Regions from separate parts of the Vibrio sp. R11-SG3-ISO3-SZ genome, predicted to be linked through region 3. Evidence: predicted binding sites of a transcription regulator. Region 3 holds the regulator's gene; each other region holds the start of a gene.
What was found. Region 3 encodes PurR, which represses purine synthesis genes. Its sites were predicted from a motif close to TNANGNAAACGTTTNCNTNA; they were not measured.

Region 1 (3,116 bases), on a different contig from region 3:
CACTTGAGCTTGAACAAGAGATAAAGCGCTTTAAGCTCTAAGCGATGAGATGAAAAGCCACTAAGTAGAGATATCATTGTTAAGATAAAACAACGCCCAGCTTAGCTGGGCGTTGTCGTTTCAGTCGAACAGGTCACTTAGTCAATGAGACCGTAGTCTGCGGCAAGAATATCGATGATCTCTTGCTTAGGATTATCGCTGAGCGTAATCGCTTTTCCCGTGATCTTTTCTGCGATACCTGTGTAGGTCTTTGAGATGTCCATCAACGCAGAGAGAGGAAGGGCATTGTCACGAGCAAGGGCTTCACGCTCAGGCATGCGATCTTTATTGAGCAAGATGTCTGGGTCAGGGAAGTGGTTAAGCAAGAACTGGCGGAACCCTTCTTTTGAGTTCTCGACAATATTGCCGGCTTGGTATTGTGCTTCATCCCAAATACGTGAAGAGTCCGGTGTCCCCACTTCATCCATGTAGATGAGTTTTTCCTGACCCGCCGCGTCGGTGACGTAACCAAACTCAAATTTGGTATCAACAAAGACTTGACCTACTTTCGCCAAAGCCGAGCTAATGACGCCAAAGCCTTCACTGAGTAGCTTCTCATAAATCGCGATGTCGCTTTGCTTTGAGAAGTTAAACGCGGCAAAGTTCTCCTCGATGTTGCGGCGACTGATGTTAACGTCGTCCGCTTCTGGTACACCAGGGATGCCACGTAGAATGCCTTTAGTGGATGGCGTCATAAGTAGCTCTGGAAGCGCTTTGTCTTTCTCTAAACCCTCAGGTAGTGTGATACCACAAAACTCGCGCTCACCTTTTTCGTAAGCACGCCACATTGAACCGGTGATGTATTGGCGGCAGATGGCTTCGATCATGATGGGCTTGGCTTTTTGCACGATCCAAACCAATGGGTGAGGAATGTCGAGAATGTGGCTGTCTGCGAGCCCATTGTCTTTAAACAGTTGGAACCAGTGGTTGGAGATGGCGTTTAACGCCGCCCCTTTACCTGGCACGCCTTTTAGATTCCCTTCACCGTGCCAAATGCAGTCAAACGCGGAGATACGGTCACTGATCACCATAATTGCTAGTGGTGCGTCAGGCGACACGTCGTAACCTTTTTCTTCGATAAGGCGTCGGCTATCGGCTTCGGTTAGCCAATACACAGAGCGGACTTTACCACTGTGAACCGGTTTATCAGTGCGGATGGGAAGATCGTCATTAACGGCGAGAACTTGTTCTGCGAGACTCATTTAGACATTCCTATAATTTGTCAAAAATGGTTGATAAGCCATGAAGGCCCTTCATTTGCAGAGCATGATACCAGAACTTTTTCTCTGTTCCAGATAAAAAGCAAACGTTTGCTTGTTTTTAAGTTGAATGAGTTAGGCCTTGGTTTCAAATCAAGAAACCGCGAAAAGAAACGCCTCTTATCACAATGATAGGAGGCGAAGCAGTGAGGTTTCGATTTAGTGGTAGTGATGCATAGACGCATCAACAAAAAAGACTTCACACTGATGTTGCTTGGCCAGTTCTTTCAATAGTCGCTGTTCGATAAGAGAGAGCTCACTTGAGGCAACCACCGCACTGGCGTTACCTGATTGAATCGCTTTGGTCACAATATCGACTTCCGACTGAATTTGCGATGGCTTCATGTGGATGATTTGATTGCAACGCACTTGATGTGAGGACAGTTGAGCAAAATCTGGACGTGGGCATTGACCTGTAAATAGAATCCACTGTTTCTGCTGTGACAGATCAGCCAGTCGTTCAAGGCTGGTGTCATCCAAAGATAGAGGCTGGGTAGACTGAGCCAACACATTAAACTTTGAGTAGCCGTGACGAGGTGTTTGAACTGAAATCATAATACTGTCCTTTTATACATGCTGTATGCGTATACAGTAGTTTTATTGTGGCGAAGACGCAAGCATTTTTTGCGCGCAAAATGAGCGGGTCAGGTAGATTAATAGAAGGAGTTTGTTTTCTAACTATCTGATAAGTAGTTAAATTATATTGGTTTGATAGGTTGAATGAGAGCTTTGAAAAGGTGCAGAAAATGTGATGGGTAACTCACTCTACTCAGCAGGAGGCCAAGTAGAGGCGAACAGGGTGAGAAGAGGTGCTAGAGAAAACGTTCTGGATAGTCGCTAAAAATACCATCCAATTGAGAAAGGTGTTTGAGTCGTTTCGGATTATTGATGGTGTAGCACCACACTTCATACCCGGCATCTTGTAGTTTTGAGACGGTAGACTTGGTCGCCCATGTTGCGCCAATATTGCAGCCTGTCGCCTCCACCTCTTTGAGAAGTTGCCAATCCTTGCGCTTCAATCGCTCGGTAAGTAAAGCGCGTCGACACTGAGGAATTTGCTTTGCTAACTCGCGCATCACGTCATGGCTAAAACTCGACAAAATAATGCGCTCTAGCGGTATTGAGGTCACATTGAGCGTAGAGGCCAATAGCGCGCATACCGATTGGGCGTCGTGGGTATCAACTTTCACTTCAATATTCAGCTTGATGTCGCTGGGTTCAATAAGTGTCAGTAGCTCTTCAAGGGTTAACAGGGTTTGTGGTGTCACTTGACCTTCATGGCGCGCCGCAAAATTGAGTTGTTTGAGCGCACTGAGGGTCAAGGTGTCGACTCTGCCTGTACCATTTGAGCAACGGTCAACAGTATGGTCGTGACACACGACGAGATGACCGTCTTTGCAAGGCTGCACATCGACTTCAACCCAAGTAAGGCCAAGATCTATCGCCGCTTGAATGCTGGCGGTGGTGTTTTCTGGATAGTGTCCTGCCACGCCGCGGTGGCCAATAATGAGCATATCTGATTCTCAACGGAGTGATTTGGTCTGAGAATACGCGTCATTGAGTGGATGTGGTAGTCATTTTGATCTCTAAGTTGTGCTCGCTCTTTCAACAGATTGCGATTAACTCTACTGGTTTTTATGTCATGAACGATATTTTTATCTAATATTTAATTTGAAGATAAAATTAAATTGGAAAAAAGAGGTTTCAGACGATTAGAATACGCCCAGAGCACTAAATTTGATTGGAACAAGGAAGAGAGCATGAAGATCGGAGTGATCGGCGCTGGCGCAGTGGGTGTGGGTGTCTGTAATTATCTAC
Region 2 (3,116 bases), on a different contig from region 3:
CTGAGCTGGAAAGCAATACGCTGCCGATTGCCAATTGGGTCAGTTATTCCAAGCAGCAAGCGCGCTATTTGAAAGCGAAATCTGAGTTCACCAATCAGTGGTTTAAAGACGGCAAACACCTGACCACCGATATCATCTGGACAGGCGGTGGCACGAACCCCAATGCCGCTCTCACGGTATTTCGCCATTTTGATAGTGCGTCGGTGGTCCAAGGGTTAGTCGGCACGCCACCAAAAACCGCCTGGGTGCTTGATTATGCCTTGTTAGAGCGCATTCATTACCTCCTTGTGGCAGGCTTTGATGTCTATGGCAACTTTGGCCACCAATTGATGACGCGCATGTTTATGGACTTCCTGCGCCTAGAGGGAGAAAGTAATTTTGTCGCCTTACTTCCTCAAGAGGTTCGTCATCAAGAGCATTCGAGCTGGTATCAAGATCAGAGCGCTCAGTTGAGTGATTTCTTACAGCGCAACGTCGAACCCTTCAACCAACCAACGCAAGTGCGCTATGCCAGCGATGATCCGAAAGCGGAGCTGTATGACATTCTCCAAACCCAACTCGCCCCCGTACTGTCCAACCGTTTCAAGATTGAGCAAACGGGTCTAAGCGAGCGCAGTGAAGCAACCCTGAGACGTATCGATGCAATACAAGGTGAAGGTCTGGTCCATTTGCCACAAAGCCTGATGATCATGGTGCGCGCGCCAAGCGGACAAGAGCAGTTGTTTACTCTGCTACACAATAACGCTCACACCAATATTTCTAGCTTGTTTAATGAAGAGAGTAACCGTGATTTCGCCAATGATGATTTAACCTTAGTGCGCGGAGTGATCGGTAGCTATCCGGCTGCGTACCTATCGTTGGAGGAATCTGAGGTCGATCAGTTGGTCGAATCATTAGAAGCGCTGCGAACCGAAGACGATTACATTAAGATACTGGATCAATTCGCGATTCGCCGCAGTTCTGATGAATTCTGGCCGTTCAGTGACCGCGTGCACGAGTGGTATAAAGCGGATCAACCGATCGAATTTGGATTGCTGGACTATAATCGTTTTGAAAACAGATAAACGTTTTAATTGGGTTTAACGTGTTATCGGAGGTAGTTATGGGACTTCAAGACAATATCCGAGCATTGGAGCAACAAATCTATGTCGCGTGCTCCGAAGGTGATTACGACACCGTACAGATGTTAGAGCACCAACTCGACAGCTTGAGAAACCGGTCATCTCACACCCGTGATGACTCCCCTTATGCACCCGAAGGGAAGCTCTATCCGGAAGACGACTGGTACTAACTATAGTTGCTCAGTCAACTGGGCCGCCTCACTCGCCCTGCCTTGCAGGGCGTTTTATTATTCTGTCACTCGCTCTGTTCATTCCAACATTGTTCGCTGAGTTATTGGCCTACATGTCCAACCCAATTTGCGTAGGCGTTCTTCGCCCAATCCGCTAAAATATTCCGTCACTAAAAAGCGCTTTACAACGCAAGATTACACGCTATCATTCGTGCGCAAACGTTTGCCTCACTTTTTGAGTCTGTATTTTGAGGGTTTTATGCTGTCCGATATTGAAATCTGTCGCACGACATCACTGCAATCTATCGATCAGGTTGCGCTTAACGCTGGATTAACGGAATCAGAGTTTCACAGCCAAGGAAAATATAAGGCCAAAATCTCACTGAGCACACTGAAAAGGCTCGATGATCAACCTACAGGCAAGCTAATCGTCGTGACCGCGATTACTCCAACCCCTCTTGGCGAAGGCAAAACCGTCACCACGATTGGCCTTGCGCAAGGATTGAAAAAGTTGGGGCGCTCTGTAATGGCGTGCATTCGTCAACCTTCTATGGGGCCCGTGTTTGGCGTCAAAGGCGGCGCAGCGGGCGGCGGTTACTCGCAAGTCGCGCCGATGGAAGAGTTGAACTTGCACCTCACTGGCGATATTCATGCGGTGAGCGCTGCCCACAACCTCGCGGCGGCCGCCATTGACGCGCGTCTGTATCATGAACAGCGCAACGGCTATGACGATTTCGAAACGCGCAGTGGACTCAAAGCACTGCGTCTTAACCCAGAACGCATCGTGTGGAAACGCGTAATGGATCATAATGACCGTGCACTGCGCATGATCCGCGTGGGTCAGAACGAGCCAGGTAAAACCATCAACGGCTTTGAGCGCCAAGATGGCTTTGACATTTCAGCCGCATCGGAACTGATGGCCATTCTTGCCCTTGCCAGCAACCTGAGCGATTTGCGCCAGCGTATCGGCCGTGTTGTACTAGCTTATGATCTCGATGGGCAGCCCGTGACCGCAGAAGATTTGCAAGTCGCCGGCGCTATGGCAGTCTGCATGAAAGACGCCATCGAACCCACGTTAATGCAAACGCTAGAAGGTGTGCCGACCTTGATCCACGCTGGGCCTTTCGCCAATATTGCTCACGGTAACTCTTCCATCATCGCAGACAATATCGCCACCAAGTTGGCCGATTTCACGGTCACCGAAGGCGGCTTTGGTTCAGACATGGGCTTTGAAAAAGCGTGCAACATCAAAGCGCAACTCTCCGGCAAAGCGCCTGATTGCGCCGTCATTGTGGCAACGTTGCGCGGACTTAAAGCCAACTCTGGCTGTTACGACTTAAAGCCAGGCCAAGCCTTGCCTGACGCCCTATTCCATGATGATAAAGACGCGCTGCACGCTGGATTTGAAAACCTAAAATGGCACATCGACAATGTCAACAAGTACGGCGTGCCGGCGGTTGTGGCCATCAACCGATTCCCGCAAGACAGCGAACAAGAGCTCGCTGAGCTGAAAGCGCTGATCGAAGCTCTGCCAAACAATGTCGCCGTTTCTATCAGCGAAGGCTTTGCCCTTGGTGGTGAAGGCACTCGTGAGCTTGCCGCCAAGGTGGTGGAACAAACGCAGACGAGCGCGAGCTTTAAGCCACTGTATCAACTTTCCCAATCACTGGAAGAGAAACTGATGGCGGTAACAGAAACAGGCTATGGCGCGTCGTCCATCACGCTCAGTGAGCTGGCGAAAGCGCAACTGGCCCAGTTCAAGCAACAAGGCTTTGATCACCTTGCCGTCTGTATGGCAAAAACGCCCATGTCCATCTCGACTGAT
Region 3 (3,116 bases):
AATCCACCAAACATTGAGCGAGACTTGATCTTGCCCAATGGTTCAAACAATCGCATTGAGTCTTTTAAAATTGGTTTATCCATGCTGTTATTCTCGGTGTATTACAATACGCCACCAAATTCAGGTCCGAGAGATTAGCAAAAATATGCAGGTTTTGTGTCAGTAGGGTGTCATTCTGGCTCATAAAAGAATAATCCTACTCACGGTGTGAGCGCATAATGCGCGCGCAACGTTTAAGTCATTGTATTCTTTGCTTTTGATAAAGAATTACGAAGTGCACATTTGCCATCGGCAACCCCGCTACCAAGCAGTCATCAACGTTGATATCGTTGAGTGGCTGCAACAGGCCGGAAGCTTTGCGTCCCATCCTTTCGAAATGGTTTGCCCTGTTCGTGGCATTCGTCGAACATAATAAGCATAAATAATTTATGGGCTAAACATCACGTTTTGATGGGTTAAATGTGATCTTAGTTCATAAAATAGAGGGGTGTTACCGAGAGAATAAAGCCCAGCGGATGAGAAGTATTCTCGCTGGGCTAGTCGATGTGATGTGCTGAACTTGTTCGTTGGTCTATTTCACCGTCGCCACGGTATCGCGCTCGACGATTTCTGGGTGCATTTCAAAAATACGTTTTTCATGCTCTTTGTCTTTAATACGTTCGAGCAAAATCTCAAATGCGTTTTTACCCACACGGCGCTTCGGCTGGTGAACCGTCGTTAGCGGTGGTGAAAAGTACTCGGCTAGCTCAATGTTGTCATAACCAATGACCGACATGTCTTCTGGAATACGAATGCCTTTTTGCTGTAAACGGCTCATCAAACCGAGCGCCATCGTATCGTTGAAACAGAATACTGCGGTTGGCTTTTCGTCCATGGCGACGATTTTGTCCGCGGCAAGCACGGCGGTATCGCACTCAAAGTTACCTTCTAAGATCCAATCTTCGTTGACGCTCAAACCCGACTCGTTCATTGCGCGCTTAAAGCCTTGGATGCGCTCTTGGCAGGCCGCTTTTTCAAAATGCCCACTCAAGCAAGCAATGCGCTTGTGGCCGTGATCAATCAGGTATTTTGTTGCGAGGTAGCCGCCTTCTTCCGAGTTGTCGATGATTTTATCGGCTTGTGAGCTTTCCGGGCCCCAATCCATCACCACCTTAGGGATGTCTTTATGACGGTCAAGCATTTCGCTCAACTCTTCGGTCAAATCTGAACACATCACTAAGATGCCATCGACGCGCTTTTCCGCCAGCATGCGAATGTAGTCACGTTGTTTCTCGTAGATGCCGCCAGTGTTACACAAGATCAAGGTGTAGCCTTGACGGTAGCAGTAGCTCTCAACCCCGTCGATCACTTCCGAGAAGAAAAGGTTGGTCGATTGAGTAACCAGCATGCCTATTGTGCGTGTCGAGTTACATTTCAGGCTGCGTGCAACGGCACTTGGGGCATAGTTCAACTCTTGAACCGCTTCCATCACTTTTTCTTGCGTGGCTTCAGCGACAAAGCGTGTTTTGTTGATCACATGGGATACAGTGGTGGTCGAGACACCCGCTAAGCGAGCGACGTCTTTAATCGTGGCCATATGGTTTTGTCCTGTCGATGACTGCCTACTATTCTATGAAAAGTTAAGTCTATAAAAGTAAAGTCTATACAAAGTTTAGAGTATGTAGACAGAAAGTATCAGAAACACAAAAACCGCCCTCAAAAAGCGGTTTGTATTTATTAGTTTTATCGTTTGCGGACCGAATTGTAGTCCGCAACGTCGATTTGGGCAAATAAAAAAACCGCCTTTGGGATCTCGCCACACCTTTTGTATGGGCTTAATCGCTATCGCCTTGCAGGTAGGCTTTATCCAATTGAATGAACGCGCACAATAGCGACGACAGCGCCGCATAGAAGCCGAATGTGTCGAGGCGCTGGCAGCGCTCGGCAAACCTCTCAATCCAAGGGAGTAGATGCTGCTCAATAAAATCGGCTTGCTCTTGGTAGGCGAGATGCGTGTCGCCTGCCGTCTGCTCTGCTGCATGAGCGCCGCGCACAATCAGGTTACCTAAAAAATCCAACTCTATCGCGAGATGATCAGAAGGTTCATTGAGCCCTGAATGCACGGCCACGCCATGTTGTTGGAGCAGAGTGTCCATCTGTTTGGCGGGCTCCCCATTGAGCAGTCCGGATTCATCTAAGTAGACAGAGGCGTAAGGCAACGCGCTGTCTCGGTCGGATTTTAAAAACAGGTCGCAATAGTCGGCTGATAGTTCCAACTGAGCATCTGGCCTGTCTTGCAATCGGTTCAATGCATCGATGAGCCTGTCTGCGGCTACGTTAAGCTCAGGGGTTTGTGCAAGTCCCGTCAGAAAGGTACGTGTGTCCACCGAATGATATTGGGCCAGCTCTTGCTCTGAGAGCTCTTTGGCAAACACGCTCGAAAACCACCAGTAGAGCTCGGCGCGTTGCTCATCAAAGGCGCGCTGCTCTTTTTCGGCGGGAGATAAAGGGTCGGAAATCTGGGCGTTAGGTGTCTCTGGCATGATGGGCTCTCAACTGAATCAGATGCCGTTAAGTCTAACGGATAAAAATGAACAGCGGTCAACCTGATTATGAGAAGAAATGGTCAAATATGGCAATTTGTGAACAGGGCAGCAAAGCTTGCTTTGCATCAATGAATCGCCAACTTTTCACCTCCCAAAGAGGACAAAGATGGAGTTGTGACTAATTATGAATAGAATAAAGCCATTGAATCAGTGTTTGAATAAGTGAGTAGAGCCGATGAGCTACCACATTTTGGTTGTTGAAGATGATGAAGTGACTCGCCGTAAATTGGCGGGCTACTTTCAAACCGAAGGGTATCAGGTGAGCCAAGCTGAGAATGGCGCGCAGATGCGCGACGTACTCAGTAGCAGTCGGGTCGATTTGGTGATGCTGGATATCAATCTGCCCAGCGAAGATGGCTTGATGCTGACGCGTGAGCTGCGCAGTCAATCGGACATCGGTATTATCTTGGTGACCGGGCGTACCGACAGCATTGATAAGATTGTTGGTCTAGAAATGGGCGCGGACGATTATGTCACTAAGCCATTTGAGCTTAGGGAACTGCTCGTCAGAGTCAAGAACCTCTTGTGGCG
Region 4 (3,116 bases), on a different contig from region 3:
CAATTCGCGATCAAAGGCGTCGCGAGTATCGAATGAGTTTGGATCAAGAAAGTGCGCGCCAGCACCGGCTTTTTTCGCACGTTCCAAAGCGTAAGCGGTTGCTTTGTTTGAAAAAACAGCGGTTACTCGGCCATTATCGATGTTGGTTTCACAAGCATCAATAATCGCTTGCAAGTTAGAACCATTCCCTGAAACTAAAACAACAACGCTTTTCATCTTTAGTTGATCTCTACTTGTTCTTCGCCTGCTTGCGCTGTTGCAATCTCGCCAATCACCCAAGCGTTCTCGCCTTCGGCTTTCAACAGTTCAACCGCTGCGTCGGCTTGTGCTTTAGGTAGGGCGACAATCAGACCAACACCACAGTTAAATGTGCGGTACATTTCGTGGGTTGTGACGTTGCCTTTCTCTTGTAGCCATTTGAAGATAATTGGCCATTCCCAGCTGTTACCATCGATCACCGCTTTGGTGCCTTCAGGCAGTACGCGAGGGATGTTTTCCCAGAAACCGCCACCAGTGATGTGCGAGATGGCATGAATGTCATGCTGCTCAATCATCTTGAGTGCCGATTTGATGTAAATTTTGGTGGGTTCGAGTAGGTGCTCACCAATCGTTTTGTCAGCTAACTGTTCGTTTTTGTCAGCACCAGAGACTTCAAGAATCTTACGAATGAGTGAGTAACCGTTTGAGTGTGGACCGCTTGAACCGACCGCGATCAGCGCGTCGCCAGCTGCGACTTTCGTGCCGTCAATCACGTCTTCTTTCTCGACGACGCCAACACAAAAGCCTGCTACGTCATAGTCTTCGCCTTCATACATCCCTGGCATTTCTGCGGTTTCACCACCGATCAGTGCACAACCTGCTTGCACACAGCCGTCTGCAATGCCTGACACAACATCCGCTGCCGTATCGACATCCAACTTACCTGTTGCGTAGTAATCCAAGAAGAACAGCGGCTCTGCACCTTGAACAATCAGGTCGTTGACACACATTGCCACAAGGTCAATACCGATGGTGTCATGCTTTTTCATATCCAAAGCAAGGCGCAGCTTAGTGCCCACACCGTCTGTCCCTGAGACGAGAACTGGATGCTTGTACTTGGTTGGCAATTCGCACAGCGCGCCAAAACCACCAATACCACCCATTACTTCAGGGCGACGTGTACGTTTTACCGCACCTTTAATACGGTCAACAAGTGCGTTGCCTGCATCAATGTCAACGCCAGCATCTTTATAGCTAAGAGAAGTGTTATCAGCACTCACGGGGAAGTCCTCGGTTAGAAAGTTGGATGTGAAAACGGCGCTATTCTACCAGTGGTCAAAGCTAGATAGCAAACGTTTGCGCAAGTTTTTTCTTTTGCGCTACGACAAGAAATTGTGAACGAAATCGTTTATAATCGACAAGTTTATTTGAAATTTGCCATAGATCCGGAGATGGAAATGAAAGTTGTTGAAGTTAAACACCCTCTTGTGAAACACAAAATTGGTCTTCTACGAGAAGGTGATATCAGCACTAAGCGTTTTCGCGAGCTTGCAACAGAAGTCGGCAGCTTGCTGACCTATGAAGCGACCGCAGACTTTGAAACAGAAAAAGTAACCATTGACGGTTGGAATGGTCCGGTAGAAGTGGATCAAATCAAGGGTAAGAAAGTCACCGTTGTGCCGATTCTTCGTGCTGGCCTAGGTATGATGGACGGCGTGCTAGAGCACATTCCTAGTGCTCGCATCAGTGTGGTGGGTATTTACCGTGACGAAGAGACGTTGGAGCCTGTGCCGTACTTCAACAAACTGGCGTCAAACATTGATGAGCGTATCGCGTTGGTTGTTGACCCTATGCTTGCTACCGGCGGCTCTATGATTGCGACGATTGACCTTCTTAAAGAGCAAGGTTGTCAGTCATTCAAAGTGTTGGTGTTGGTTGCTGCGCCAGAAGGCATCGAAGCTCTAGAAAAAGCGCACCCAGATGTGGAACTTTACACCGCTGCTATTGACAGCAGACTGAACGATAAAGGTTACATTGTCCCTGGTCTTGGTGATGCCGGTGACAAGATTTTCGGCACTAAGTAATCGTTGATATCTAAGTCACTTTATACGCTAGTGTGTTGATTGACTTGTAAAGACTAAAAAGGAGCATTGAATGATGCTCCTTTTTCATTGCAGCAAAGCGCTGAACGGATACTTCGCCTGCGTTACTTCTTCAAACTTAGCGTGCCGCCGGTGCGTGGTTTTGCCGGTTTGGTCGTGGGGCCTGAGTGTTTGGTGGCGGGCTTTTGGCTTGGATTGTGGTGATGGGCGCGGCCCTTTTTCGAATTAGGCGCGTGACGAAGATCATCGGCATTGCGACCTTTAAACGTTCGCGGCTTTTGATTGCGTCGCGCTTTGGATTCTTGATTCTCTTCTCGACTATCAAAGAGCTTTGCATCGGTTGCGCGGCGGATTCTTCGCCCTTTGCTGTCAACCTTTGAGGCTTCTTCAGTCCCGCTTGAGCCCTCACACATAGCGAGAATCGTCTCAACCTCTTGATCAGACAAGTAGCGCCATTGACCGTTAGGGATACCATCCAAGGTAATGTTCATGATGCGAACTCGGCGTAACTTGAATACTTCGTATCCCAGCGCTTCACACATACGGCGTATTTGACGGTTCAACCCTTGTGTCAGCACGATTCGAAATGAAAACTTGGTTTCCTTGGTGACACGGCACGGTAGCGTGACGGTATCTAAAATCGGGACGCCGCTGCTCATCTTATGAATAAAGTCATCGGTGATGGGCTTGTCAACACGCACGACGTACTCTTTTTCGTGATGGTTACCCGCACGAAGAATTTTGTTGACGATATCGCCATCATTGGTCAGAAAGATCAGCCCATCCGACGGCTTATCTAAGCGACCAATTGGGAAGATGCGTTTTTTGTGGCCAATAAAGTCAACAATGTTACCCGGTACATCTCGCTCGGTTGTACAGGTGATACCAGTCGGTTTATTTAAAGCGATATAAATCGGTTTATCGGTGGCACCACTGATAGGTTTTCCATCGACTTGAACATCGTCTCCGGGAAGCACCTTGGTGCCCATTTCCGGCACTTGGCCATTAATGGTGACTCGACCTTGCTCTATCAGT

Region 1: AC6R1O_RS17720 (phosphoribosylaminoimidazolesuccinocarboxamide synthase) is a predicted target of PurR. The motif match lies at 1,338-1,357, and genes of this name have one in related genera.
Region 2: AC6R1O_RS11430 (formate--tetrahydrofolate ligase) is a predicted target of PurR. The motif match lies at 1,503-1,522, and genes of this name have one in related genera.
Region 4: purM (phosphoribosylformylglycinamidine cyclo-ligase) is a predicted target of PurR. The motif match lies at 1,324-1,343, and genes of this name have one in related genera.

The regions. Positions count from the first base shown of each region.
Region 1 covers NZ_JCBDGX010000164.1:1,382-4,497, forward strand. Annotated here, with positions in the region: partial or broken gene AC6R1O_RS17715 (methyl-accepting chemotaxis protein) at 1-41, shown strand, start outside; gene AC6R1O_RS17720 (phosphoribosylaminoimidazolesuccinocarboxamide synthase) at 138-1,241, opposite strand; gene AC6R1O_RS17725 (hypothetical protein) at 1,458-1,850, opposite strand; gene AC6R1O_RS17730 (glycerophosphodiester phosphodiesterase) at 2,111-2,812, opposite strand; gene AC6R1O_RS17735 (lactate/malate family dehydrogenase) at 3,059-3,116, shown strand, end outside.
Region 2 covers NZ_JCBDGX010000089.1:56,959-60,074, reverse strand. Annotated here, with positions in the region: gene AC6R1O_RS11440 (fatty acid cis/trans isomerase) at 1-1,064, shown strand, start outside; gene AC6R1O_RS11435 (hypothetical protein) at 1,103-1,291, shown strand; gene AC6R1O_RS11430 (formate--tetrahydrofolate ligase) at 1,551-3,116, shown strand, end outside.
Region 3 covers NZ_JCBDGX010000150.1:29,863-32,978, forward strand. Annotated here, with positions in the region: gene AC6R1O_RS17040 (TfoX/Sxy family DNA transformation protein) at 1-83, opposite strand, end outside; cyclic di-GMP riboswitch class I at 288-396, opposite strand; gene purR (HTH-type transcriptional repressor PurR) at 572-1,576, opposite strand; gene torD (molecular chaperone TorD) at 1,815-2,522, opposite strand; gene torR (two-component system response regulator TorR) at 2,761-3,116, shown strand, end outside.
Region 4 covers NZ_JCBDGX010000077.1:71,029-74,144, forward strand. Annotated here, with positions in the region: gene purN (phosphoribosylglycinamide formyltransferase) at 1-216, opposite strand, end outside; gene purM (phosphoribosylformylglycinamidine cyclo-ligase) at 219-1,259, opposite strand; gene upp (uracil phosphoribosyltransferase) at 1,437-2,063, shown strand; gene rluF (23S rRNA pseudouridine(2604) synthase RluF) at 2,186-3,116, opposite strand, start outside.